Regions from separate parts of the Pantoea sp. SGAir0180 genome, predicted to be linked through region 1. Evidence: predicted binding sites of a transcription regulator. Region 1 holds the regulator's gene; each other region holds the start of a gene.
What was found. Region 1 encodes LexA, which represses DNA repair genes until DNA is damaged. Its sites were predicted from a motif close to TNCTGTATGTACATACAGNA; they were not measured.
Positions count from the first base shown of each region.

Region 2: sulA (SOS-induced cell division inhibitor SulA) is a predicted target of LexA. The motif match lies at 1,323-1,342, and genes of this name have one in related genera.
Region 3: umuD (translesion error-prone DNA polymerase V autoproteolytic subunit) is a predicted target of LexA. The motif match lies at 2,216-2,235, and genes of this name have one in related genera.

Region 1 is NZ_CP028071.1:3,500,788-3,504,985, reverse strand. Features, by position in the region: gene plsB (glycerol-3-phosphate 1-O-acyltransferase PlsB) at 1-1,868, opposite strand, end outside; gene C1N58_RS16470 (diacylglycerol kinase) at 1,997-2,365, shown strand; gene lexA (transcriptional repressor LexA) at 2,472-3,086, shown strand; gene dinF (MATE family efflux transporter DinF) at 3,196-4,198, shown strand, end outside.
Region 2 is NZ_CP028071.1:2,275,711-2,279,908, forward strand. Features, by position in the region: gene yccS (YccS family putative transporter) at 1-529, shown strand, start outside; gene C1N58_RS10680 (TfoX/Sxy family DNA transformation protein) at 526-1,152, opposite strand; gene sulA (SOS-induced cell division inhibitor SulA) at 1,363-1,854, shown strand; gene ompA (porin OmpA) at 2,206-3,279, shown strand; gene matP (macrodomain Ter protein MatP) at 3,362-3,829, opposite strand; gene C1N58_RS10700 (AAA family ATPase) at 3,925-4,198, shown strand, end outside.
Region 3 is NZ_CP028071.1:1,872,748-1,876,945, forward strand. Features, by position in the region: gene hchA (glyoxalase III HchA) at 1-380, opposite strand, end outside; gene umuC (translesion error-prone DNA polymerase V subunit UmuC) at 508-1,773, opposite strand; gene umuD (translesion error-prone DNA polymerase V autoproteolytic subunit) at 1,776-2,195, opposite strand; gene C1N58_RS08750 (helix-turn-helix transcriptional regulator) at 2,859-3,146, shown strand; gene C1N58_RS08755 (LysR family transcriptional regulator) at 3,360-4,198, opposite strand, start outside.

The DNA of each region.
Region 1 (4,198 bases):
GAGGGCATCACCAACATATGGTGGATGTTATTCCGGTAATAGGTCATCAGCACCGCCTGCTCGCGCGGCAGAATAATGATGTCGCCAATGCTGTCCTTCTCACTCTCAAACTTGTTCATACTCAGCGCGTGATCCAGCAACGCTTCCGCAGACATGTCAGGCAAAGTGGCATCCGGCGAGTAGGGCACATTACGTAATAACTGGGTATAGCATTCCAGCTGCTCAATCAGCTGTTCACGGGTCAGTGAACGCTGGCGTGAAGCGAGCAGTGCCGTTACGCACAGGTTCATGGCGTTCGCGGCCCCGGCTTCATTAATACGTACCATGATGGTGGCGGCGATATCATTGGCCGTTGGCGTTAACCAGCCCGGACGTTGCGCTTCAATGGGATCGATAGACTCACGCCATTCCGGTACGCGCTTGTTCAGATAGTTGATCAGCGGCAACGGCTCACCAAAGTTCACATAACCCTGGCCCAGGTTGCGCAGCTTACGCAGGCCGCGCACCATCTGCATAAAGCCTTCTTTCTCTTTTGCCGCACCGCGTAGCTCTTTAGCGTAAGTACCCACTTCCATTACATGTTCATAACCGATGTAAATGGGCACTAACGTAATAGGTCGCGTGCCGCCGCGCAGCATGGCCTGCAGCGTCATAGAGAGGGTGCCGGTTTTCGGATCCAGCAGTCGGCCGGTACGTGAGCGTCCACCTTCCACGAAATACTCGACGGAATAGCCGCGGGTAAAGAGCTCGCCAAGGTATTCACGGAACACGGTTGAATAGAGCTTGTTGCCTTTAAAGGTACGACGAATAAAGAAGGCACCCAGACGACGGAAAATCGGCCCGGCAGGCCAGAAGTTCAGGTTAATCCCTGCGGCAATATGCGGCGGAACCAGGCCCTGGTGATACAGCACATAAGACAGTAGCAGGTAGTCCATATGGCTGCGGTGGCAAGGCACATAAACAATTTCATGGCCGTCCTGCGCCAGCTGACGTACCCGCTCACCGCCGTTAACGTTGATCCCCTGATAGAGTCGGCTCCAGAGCCAACCCATCACGCGGTCGGTGATACGAATCGCTTCGTAGGAAAAGTTGGCCGCAATTTCTTCCATCATTTCAATGGCGTTTTGCTGCGCTTTCTCATGGGAGATTTTCTTGCTACGCGCCTCGTCTTCCACGGCTTTTTCAATCGCTTTCGACTGCAACAGGCGATTGAATAAATCCTGGCGAGCCGGCAGACGCGGTCCCACCGCGGCCAGGCGCTGACGGGCAAAGTGGATGCGCGCTACGCGAGCCAGCTTCTGCGCAATCGACTTGTCGGTACCGTGTTCGGTCGCCATACGACGCAGGGAGACCGTGGGCGAAAAACGCACAAAACTGTCGCGGCCATGCCAGAGAACGGCAAAGAATTTTTGAATGCCGTTAAGGAGCCGCAAATGAGGCGGATGATCGTCGCCCTGGACTTCCCGACCCGGCGCACGGCCAAACATGACTGAAACCGGTAACATCTGAACATCAAGTTCAGGGTTGCTGCGGTGCAGATCAAGATACTCGTGGAAGATTTTGACCGATTCAAGGCTGGGCACGAAATAGGGGAACACACGCGGACCGTCATTAATAAAGACATGACGCGGCAACAGGGCGCCGTCTATCTCCAGCGGAATAAGCGGATCAGGCAGATCGTGCCGGATGCACTGCGCGCGTAAAGTCAGGAGATCGGCCTTTGAATCATAAGGCAGGACATACATAATAGGCCGGGTAGGATCCAGCCCATGTTCGGAGACGGGATCAGCCGGAATGGCCTTACTCTTTACCAGAAATGAAAGGGGTAAGTTCAGCAATTTATAAAAAATTTTACGCCAACCTGACATAGACAACATGAAGCCTCTTGTTAGCAAAGCGGCGCAAGCATATCAGAACGCGCAGCAAAAATCTGTGACAGCGACAATTGTGCGCTGCCCGGTATTGACGTCAATCCTTTGAAAAGAGTTCCTTTATCATGACAAATAATGTCACCGGCATTACCCGGATTGTGAAAGCGGCTGGCTACTCATGGCAAGGTCTTCGCGCCGCCTGGCAGCATGAAGCTGCCTTCCGCCAGGAAGCCGTAATTTCACTGGCGGCAATTATCCTGGCCTGCTGGCTGGATGTCGATACTATTTCGCGCATCCTGATGATTGGCGCGGTCATGCTGGTGATGATTGTTGAAGTTCTGAACAGCGCCATCGAAGCAGTGGTGGACCGCACAGGGCAGGAACGACATCCTCTTGCCGGCCGTGCCAAAGATATGGGATCGGCCGCTGTTTTGCTGGCAATAGTACTGGCCCTGTTCGTTTGGGGAACGCTACTTTGGTCGCATTTGCGATAAGCATTCCATCTCCCGTCAAATTACTGATTTTGGCCTGACTTTTGGTTTCCATTTCACCAATACCTGTATATACTCACAGCGACTGTATAAACAACCAGGGGGCGGGATGAAAGCATTAACCAGCAGGCAGCAACAGGTCTACGACTTGATTCGCGACCACATTAATCAAACGGGCATGCCGCCTACGCGTGCAGAAATTGCTGCGCAACTGGGCTTCCGCTCACCTAACGCGGCAGAAGAGCATCTGAAAGCGCTGTCGCGTAAAGGCGTGATTGAAATCGTCTCTGGTGCGTCCCGCGGTATCCGTTTGTTAATGGAAGAAGAACCTTCAGATGGCCTGCCACTCATTGGGCGCGTTGCGGCGGGTGAGCCGTTGCTGGCCCAGGAACATATCGAAACCCACTACAAAGTGGATCCAGACATGTTCAAGCCCTCTGCCGATTTCCTGCTGCGCGTTAGCGGCATGTCAATGAAAGACATTGGCATCATGGATGGTGATTTGCTGGCCGTGCATAAAACGCAGGAAGTGCGTAATGGTCAGGTGGTGGTAGCGCGCATTGATGACGAAGTCACCGTGAAGCGCTGGAAAAAGCAGGGATCAGTGGTGCATCTGTTACCTGAAAATACGGATTTTGAGCCTATCATTGTCGATACGCGTGCGCAGTCGCTGACGGTTGAAGGTCTGGCGGTTGGCATCGTACGTAACGGTGAGTGGTTATAACTCTTCTTAAGGTTGGCTCTTTACGTCAACCTTGACGTTACCCAGTCTGCCCCTGTTTTGCCGCTGTGGGTTCATCTGCAACACCAGCGGCGCATTGCACGGACGTTACATGCGCTTCCTGACAGCTACTGATAAAAAACTGTGGCGGCTGGCGCTGCCCATGATCCTGTCAAATATCACCGTTCCTCTGCTCGGTTTAGTCGATACAGCCGTTATTGGCCATCTCGACAGCCCGGTTTATCTGGGCGGCGTTGCGGTCGGGACGACCGTTACCAGTTTTATCTTCATGCTGCTGCTTTTTCTGCGTATGAGCACGACAGGCCTGACGGCTCAGGCGTTTGGCGCGGGCGACAAAACGGCGCTGGCGCGCGCATTGGCACAGCCCCTGATCATTGCCTTACTGGCCGGCAGCCTGTTTATTGCCCTGCGTCATCCTGTCACGGCATTAGCAACCCGCTTTATCGGCGGAGAGGCCGCTGTGCTTGAGCAGGCTGCGCTGTTTATCCATATTCGCTGGCTCAGTGCGCCCGCCATGCTGGCTAACCTGGTGATTCTGGGCTGGCTGCTGGGCGTACAGTATGCCAGAGCGCCGGTCATCCTGCTGGTGGTGGGCAACGTTATCAATATTCTGCTGGACCTCTGGCTGGTGCTGGTGCTGCACTGGGGCGTCGCCGGGGCTGCAGCCGCGACGGCTATCGCGGAGTATGCGACGTTGCTGGTTGGGGCACTTATGGTCTGGCGCGTGCTGGCGCTGCGCGGCATCACGCTGCACAGTCTGGTCCATAGCTGGCGTGGCGATATCCACCGCCTGCTTCGCCTGAATCGCGACATCCTGCTGCGTACCTTACTGTTACAGCTTTGCTTTGCCTCTCTGACCGTGCTGGGAACGCATATCGGACCTGATGTGGTGGCGGTAAATGCCATCCTGCTGATGTTCATGACGTTTACCGCCTATGCGCTGGATGGCTTTGCTTACGCCGTCGAAGCTTTTGCTGGTGAGACACACGGCGCAAAAGACGGCAGCCGGTTGCAACTGGTATGGATTGCTGCCTGCCGTCAGGCACTGTCAGTCGCGCTGTTTTTCTCCGTGGTCTATGCTGTTTGTGGCTATC
Region 2 (4,198 bases), 1.2 Mb from region 1:
GCGTTTTCGCCAGCTTCCGGCGGTGGCGACGCGCACACTCAATGCCAATTGCCGTTATCTGGATGCCATTATGGAACAATACCATCAGGGCAAAGATAATCGCCTCGCTTACCGTATTGCCCGCCGCGATGCACATAATGCTGACGCGGAACTGGCCTCCGTCGTGTCGAATATGAGCAGTGAAACCCGTACCAACCCTAAGCTGCGGGAATGGGCCTTTCAGCTACTTTGCCTGAACCACTCGTTGCTCAGCTATATCTCCGCGCTGGGGGCGCACCGCGATAAAGTCACTGATCCAGTGCTGCTGGCACTTCTCGACGACACGGTGTGCTATGTCGAAGATGTGCTGCAAACCGACATCGTCAGTGACAGCCGGGCTGAGGAAATGCGTCGGGAACTGGAACAGCGCATCACCCGGTTTACCGCCGGACCTGATTCACGTACGCCGCTGGTGCTTCAGCAGTTGAGTTTACTGGTTGTCCTGCTGCCGGGAATCGCCCGCCTGCGACGCGCATTAGGCTCCCATTAAGACTCCTTCTTTGCCTTTTCTACCATTTTGAGCGCAGCCTGGTACCATTCGCCCAGCTCCGCTTTGACCGTCGGTGGCAGAGCGGCTTCATGATGGCCAGAAATGGCTCCTTCAAGCGCCAGCAAGGTTTTAAAGCCGAGGTGCTGGTTATGACGTTTAAGTTTTAACCAGCACGCCCGGGCTCCCACTTCGTGCAGATGTTCGACGCTGCAAATGCCTACCTCATGGAGCATCATTTCCAGCCGTAAAGTGACATTGGGTAAATCTTTTAAACGCACACGTCCCTGCCGATCGTCCTGTTCCCTGCGCGCAGTCTGTAATGAGGCCGCTGAAAGGGCAACCAGGTGCGCCTGGTCACACCATAAATGCTCATCGACTCTGAAATAATTCAGGCTAACCGCCATACCACGCTTGCGAAAAGTGAGCGGCTCCAATGGGCGTTGTGCAACATATTCTTTTAGCGCTTCGCTGGCGCGCAGATAAAGCTGATCGTCCTTTATCAGCGCAAACACGACGCGTTCAACAGCTAACGCGTAACCGCCGAACTGAGTGCGGGATTCAATGTTACCTAAAGGTGCCAGTTGTTGCTTTGATCGCAAAATGACCCGCTGTTCTTTCTTCATATCATCACCTCCCTGTAACAAACCCATGTTAAAATCTTTACTATTCAGTCAGTTAGAAGATAGGGAAATTCAGTTACAGGTTCAATGAATAAATCGTATTGAACACAAAATTATGAAAATTTTGCGAGGCATTTTCAGAAATTCAGGTTGATCTTTATCCAGGATGCCATTACTGTACATCCATACAGTCAACTGCTGAGTGATTAATTTATGCGCACCCAACATCCCCGTAATGTATGCCCGACTCACCGTTACGCTTCGCCTTCTGACCCCGCTTCTCAGAGCGGCTGGATTACTGAATTGCGCTATAGCGAAAAACCGGGAATGATGCAGATGCTGCTGTTACCGTTGCTTCAGCAACTGAGCCAGCAATCCCGCTGGCAGCTTTGGTTAACACCGGCGCATAAGTTGAGTCGGGTCTGGATGCAGGAAGCAGGCTTGCCCCTGGAGAAAAGTATGCATATCGCCGACGCTGAACGTTACAACGCCGTCGAGGCCATGATTAAGGCCCTGCGTACGGGAAATTACAGTGTCGTTTTAGCCTGGATTCCCTACGATCTGGATGAAGATGAGCGTCGGGAACTGGAGCTCGCTGCGGCTGAAGGTGAAGCGTTAGGACTCATCCTGCGCTCGGGTGAGTCCTCTAAAACGCCAGTCAGACCAGAAAGTCGGCTAAAAATTCAGTCTGATTTGTTTCATTAAGTAAAAAATGAGATTTATCTCAAGAAATTTTTTCTCTCGCGTTGGGCTAAGACACTGATTCTGCTCCTGCCAGTAATGACAATGGCTTAGCCCCCATTTTGCGGGTTACCCCCATCACAGAAGTTCACCCTAAATTGTTAGAATTTATGTATAAAACACTGTTTTTTTACATAAGTGCCTCACATCACACTTGTAAGTTTCCAATCTCGTTGTAGACTTTATCTCGCCAGGGTGCTCAATAACCTCCGTTTTTTGCGGTAGAGTCATAAGCGAGCGTTTTGACCCGGCGAAGGATTAAACCAAGAGCAACCTTTATGCTCATTGCCTATTTGGATGATAACGAGGCGCAAAATGAAAAAGACAGCTATCGCAATTGCAGTGGCACTGGCTGGCTTCGCTACCGTAGCGCAGGCCGCCCCTAAAGATAACACCTGGTACACCGGTGCTAAACTGGGCTGGTCTCAGTATCACGACACTGGTTACTACGGTAACGGTTACCAAAATAACGACGGCCCAACTCACGAAAGCCAACTGGGTGCTGGCGCATTCGCCGGTTACCAGGCTAACCCATACCTGGGTTTCGAGCTGGGTTATGACTGGTTAGGCCGTATGCCTAACAAAGGCAACGTCACTAACGGCGCTTTCAAAGCACAGGGCATCCAACTGGCTGCTAAACTGAGCTACCCAATCGCTGACGATCTCGACGTTTATACCCGCCTGGGTGGTATGGTATGGCGCGCTGACTCAACTCAGCAGAACGTAGCCACTGGCAACCGCATCAGCGACCACGACACCGGTGTTTCTCCACTGGCAGCGGTTGGTGTTGAGTATGCTCTGACCAAAAACTGGGCAACCCGTCTGGATTACCAGTGGGTGAACAACATCGGTGACGCACAGACCGTTGGTGCTCGTCCAGACAACGGCATGCTGAGCCTGGGTGTTTCTTACCGTTTCGGTCAGGATGATGTTGCTGCGCCAGCTCCGGCTCCAGCACCAGCACCAGCGCCAGTTGTTCAGACTAAGCGCTTTACTCTGAAATCAGACGTTCTGTTCACCTTCAACAAGTCAACTCTGAAGCCAGAAGGTCAGCAGGCTCTGGATCAGCTGTACAGCCAGCTGAGCTCAATGGATCCTAAAGACGGTTCAGTCGTTGTTCTGGGCTTCACCGATCGCATCGGTTCAGAGCAGTACAACCAGAAACTGTCTGAGAAACGTGCTCAGTCTGTAGTAGATTACCTGGTATCTAAAGGTATCCCTGCTAACAAGATCTCTGCTCGCGGCATGGGTGAATCTAACCCAGTGACTGGCAACACCTGTGACAGCGTGAAAGGCCGTAAAGCCCTGATCGACTGCCTGGCGCCAGACCGTCGTGTAGAAATCGACGTTAAAGGTATCAAAGACGTGGTAACTCAGCCTCAGGCTTAAGTTATACGTGATAAAAAACCCCGCGCATGCGGGGTTTTTTTTGTCCTTTAATCCGGAGCAGGCCTGAATATTGCTCCGTAAACTACCCGTTGTCAGTATCCGACTTGCCCAGTATAGCCTGCAAATCCTGCTTCAGCGTCGACATCTGGCTGGCGTACTTTTCTTTGCGTTCGGCATCTTCAATTAGCTGCACAATCGTTTCAGACAGGGTGCAGTTGCGCCGTTGCGCCAGGCCGGCCAGCCGCTGCCAGACCAGATATTCCAGATCGATGGATTTTTTCCGTGTGTGCTGATGCTCGGCATTGAAATGCCGTTTTCGCCGCGCACGGATCGTTTGTTTAAGCCGGTTGTCCAGTTCGGGATGAATGTGTTGGCTAATCCAGTCGTTAACGTCGACGGGATTATTCTCCATCATTAACAGCTTATCGACTGCCGCCTGTGCCGCGCTGAGTTCAAGGTGACGCGTGATCAGTTCACCTTCCCGATGTTTTTTCACCAGGTATTTCCACTTCCATCCACATTCAAGATTTTCGAGCTGCTGGTATTTCATCGGAATCTCATCGTGATCACGTAACGAACTAAGAATAACAGCTTTTTTACTGGATGCAGCAACGAAAAACATGTCGTCAGTGTCACAACTTCTGATTGAACTCCGCAGTGCTTAAGCACAGTGAATCCTGTATAATCTCGCTTTTCTCAAAACAGACAAATGCGATTATTTTGACCAGCACTCAACTCACGTGGCAAACCTTACAGCCGGATAGCGCGCAATATCAATCCGTTTTCTCCCGAATTGCTGATGAAGAAACCGATGCTTTAGCAACGGTGCAGCCCCGATTGCTGAATGCGCTGGCCCACTTGCACCATCAGAGTCAGGGTTTTCCTTTGCTGCTGGTTCGCAGCCAGGAAAACCGCGATT
Region 3 (4,198 bases), 1.6 Mb from region 1:
CGAAACAGCGACAGGCAGTGATTGTAAAAGCCAATGACCACCTCATCCTGCTGGGGCATCGCCCAGTGTTCAAACTTCACCATCTGCCCGGACAACGTCGCCACATCAAACTGGAAACCGGCCTGATACAGGTGATACATCGGAAGCAGCGTTTCAATCGGATGGTTACCGGTGGAAAACAGGGTGTCGTTATCAAGCGGCAGATAGCGCTCGTCGGTGCAGATCACCAGGACCTTTTTATTCCCTGAATACGGCTGGGGATAGTCGGCATCACCGAGATCAGATGTGGGACGGGTGAACTGGTCAAGTGAGTAGGCAGAAGGAAAAAAGGCGTGATGTTCGGCCCGATCTGCCACCGGCGATTTACTGAGTTCTGACATGACAAAGCTCTCCTTAAGGGGATGGATACCTGTTTTAGCCTAGACCACAACGCCAGATTTAAACCGAGCGGCAGCCCAAACGGCCCCCTTATAAGAGCATTCTGTTGCTGTCATCCCTGCCCGCGCCTTACTTCACCACCGGCAGATCGCTGATGCGCGTGGTATAAGCTGGCGACAGCATTTCGCGCTTCATCGCCCAGCGCTTCTCTGTCCCCTGTCCGGCGAACCACATTTTCCCCTTGCCCGCTTTGTGGATCTGATCGATAACCTGCATCAGATCGTTACGGCCCGGGTTGACCGGTCGCTCATCAAACAAATCCAATTGAGTCACACCGTGGTCAAAGAAGTCGCTCAGGACAACGCCCGCTTTGATATAGCGGTGGCCCGCGATCCAGATGTAGTCCAGCATGTCGGTCGCCACCCGGATAATGTCGCGCGTATCGTGCGACGGCGTCAGTAACTGACCAGTGGCCTGATTACCGTAAAAGTTTTCACCAACGGCATGGGGGCTGGTGCGCAGAAACACCCCGATTTGTCGGCAGTACTGTTTTTCTTTCCGCAGTTTTTCGGCGGCACGTTCGGCATAGGTACAGACTGCCTCACGCACCTGTGCATAGTCTGAAAGACGGCTACTGAAAGAACGTGAGCACATGATCTGCTGTTTGGTGGGTTCGAGGGCTTCTAAATCCTGACAGGGTTCACCGCATAATTCTCTGACCGTGCGTTCCAGCACCACGCTGAAATTCTTACGAATCAGGCTGGGACGCTGACGCGCCAGGTCTGCGGCCGAGGTTATCCCCATCTCCTCAAGCCGCTGGCTGAGACGGCGGCCAACGCCCCAGATATCCTTGACCGGCACCTTCGCCAGCAGTTTTTGCTGGCGCACCGGATCGGACAGATCGACCACACCGTTGGTGTAGCCTGCCCATTTTTTGGCCGCAAAATTCGCCAGCTTCGCCAGCGTCTTGGTAGGGGCAATCCCGACACAGACGTTAAGATGAATTTCTTTTTTGATGCGTTTTTTAATCTGGTGCCCCAGGGTATCAAGCGACATGCAGTGGCTGACGCCGGTTAAATCCAGAAAGGCCTCATCAATCGAATAAATTTCTACCGACGGGGCCATTTCCTCCAGTAGCGTCATGACCCGGGTGCTCATATCCGCATACAGCGCATAGTTAGAGCTAAAGACCTGCACGTTATGGCGGGCAATGATTTCTCGCATTTTAAAAAACGGCACGGCCATGGTGACGCCAAGGGCTTTGGCTTCGGCATTACGCGCAATCACACAGCCATCGTTGTTAGAGAGCACAATAATGGGCTTGCCCTTGAGATCCGGTCGAAACACCGTTTCACAGGAGGCATAAAAATTGTTCACATCAACCAGCGCAAACATGATTAATAAACCGACTTGATCACATAGGTCACAACGCCAAACACTTCGAGCGCGTCTTCTGTGCTAATCACAATGGGTTTGAACTGACGGTTCATTGGCATCAGTTGCAGGCAGGGCTGAAGCTGAAGCCGCTTGACGGTAAATTCGCCCTCAATCGCGGCCACCACAATATCGCCATGAGAAGCCACCAGTGCGCTGTCCACCACCAGCATATCGCCGTCGTTAATGCCCGCTCCGGACATCGATTCTCCACTGACGCGCACAAAGTATGTCGAACTGGGATGCTGAACGATGAGCTTGTTCAAATCAATCCGCTGCTCAACGTAGTCCTGCGCCGGAGACGGAAAACCGCACGGCACCCGCTCGACAAACAGCGGTAATTGCAAAGGCGTGCTCACTTTTGCTGGCCTGATAAATTCCATATTCACCTCTCACGCCAAATTACTGTATATAATTACAGTAATCGCGATCCGCCAGTGCGATCAAGCGAAACCGGAGAGGTTTATGTAAACCAGTTGATGTGGATGGATATTTTTTTCTGCCCTTTTCACCGCCTTATGACAGGCCTGTGCAGCCATTAACCGTACCGGTTGTTTTTTCGCCGGCGCATGCAGAATTCTTCTCTTCGCTGAACGGATGTTTAAAAAGCACGGAACGCTGCCCGTTAGCGGCGCGTATTTATTCGCCGCACAACCCGGGCGGAAATAATGCTGACAGCGTTAGCAACATCAATCGGCTAAGCGTACAAGCGGCGCGCAGACGATAACGGAAATAAACAACCGCCTGACCGTGCATAGTGATAAAAATAGCCCTAAGCAAGTCCGAAAAAGGCGTCAAAATAGCAGGCGATAAACGGGGTCTGATTTGCCAGCGCTGTTTCACGCTGTACGCTCGCCCTTTATGACGGGAAAATCACTACAGCCGATCTTTTTTGCAAAAATGAAGACAGGATCGCCGGATACAACGTTCATCTTTTGTGATGTGAACGTGTCTCATTCGGATTAAAAGTGACAATAATCATATAGTTAAAAAAATAAGATAACGTGAAATGATTTATACTGTGATATCCAACACGTTTGCCTATCATGCCTGCATTACCGCCAAACACGGCTATCACCGTGGCATTGAAAAAAGCATTGAGAGGCAAAATAAAGATGGAATTGAAAAGTACACAGGGAAAAAAGGTCTATTTAACCGAGCAGGAACTTTCTTTAAGCTGGCTTTTTATGACCGGTATGACGGTTAACCAGATCGCGTACCAGATGGCTTCACCTGTACACGTCATCTATTATCTTAAGCAAAAAATCATGCAGAAAGTAGGCGTGAGAAATAACAGTGAGTTTATCCTCTGGCTGATTCATCTCAGAAAATAAAAAACGTCGCGCTGTTTTGCCCGCATGGCAGGATAATACGTTGCCTCCGCCCGCGTGATGAATACGCACAATGTCCGCGCAGGCATCATCGGTTAACCCTGCGCCGTCATCATGCCGGGATAACGTCACCGCGCGCCTGACTCGCCCTGCGCTTTCCGCCGGCAACCGTAACCTGAGCGGCGTGTGGGGCGCATGGGCTTGTGACCGATCCGGTCAGCCATTTACCTGCTGCCTTATCCATTCGCGAAATATCTCCATTGATGGCGTCAGCGTTTTTGATCGCAGCCAGGTTAACCAGTAGCCACCGACATCAATCTCAATGTCAAAAGGCCGCACCAGGATGCCCGCCTCCAGCTCCCGCTGAAACATGCAGACCGGCACCAGCGCGACACCGCCCGTCTGAACCGCTGCCTCGACCATCAGCCGCGAGGAGTCGAAAACCGGACCAGTCATTCTGGGGGGCGTGATATTTGCCGCAGTGAACCAGTTACCCCACTCATCCGCGCGATAAGAACGCAGCAGCGTTTCCCGTAACAGATCGCCGGGCTGCTGCAGCCGACGGGCGATATCCGGCCGGCAAAGCGCAGTCAGCGGTGCGGTAAACAGCGGTTCGTTGTGCGTTGCAGGCCAGGCCCCCGTTCCAAAGCGAATGGCATAATCGATGCCTTCGCCCGCCAGATTCACGACGTTATTATGGGTGCGCACGTTCACTTCCAGCGCAGGATGCTGCTGATGAAAGGCATCCAGACGCGGCAGCAGCCAGCCCAGCGCAAAGGTCCCGACACAGGCGAGTGTCATCACTTCGCGGTATTCACCCCCTTCAAACCGGCGCCAGGCTTTTTCAAGCTGGGTGAACGCCTCGGACACCTCGGCAAACAGCAGCCGGGACTCGTCCGTCATCTCCAGTCCACGCGGTAAGCGCCGGAATAACGTCACGCCCAGCCGCTCTTCAAGTAGCCTGACCTGCTGGCTCACGGCCGCCTGCGAGACGAAAAGTGCCATACCTGCGTGAGTAAAATTCAGGTACCGGGCCGAAGCATAAAAGGCCCGGA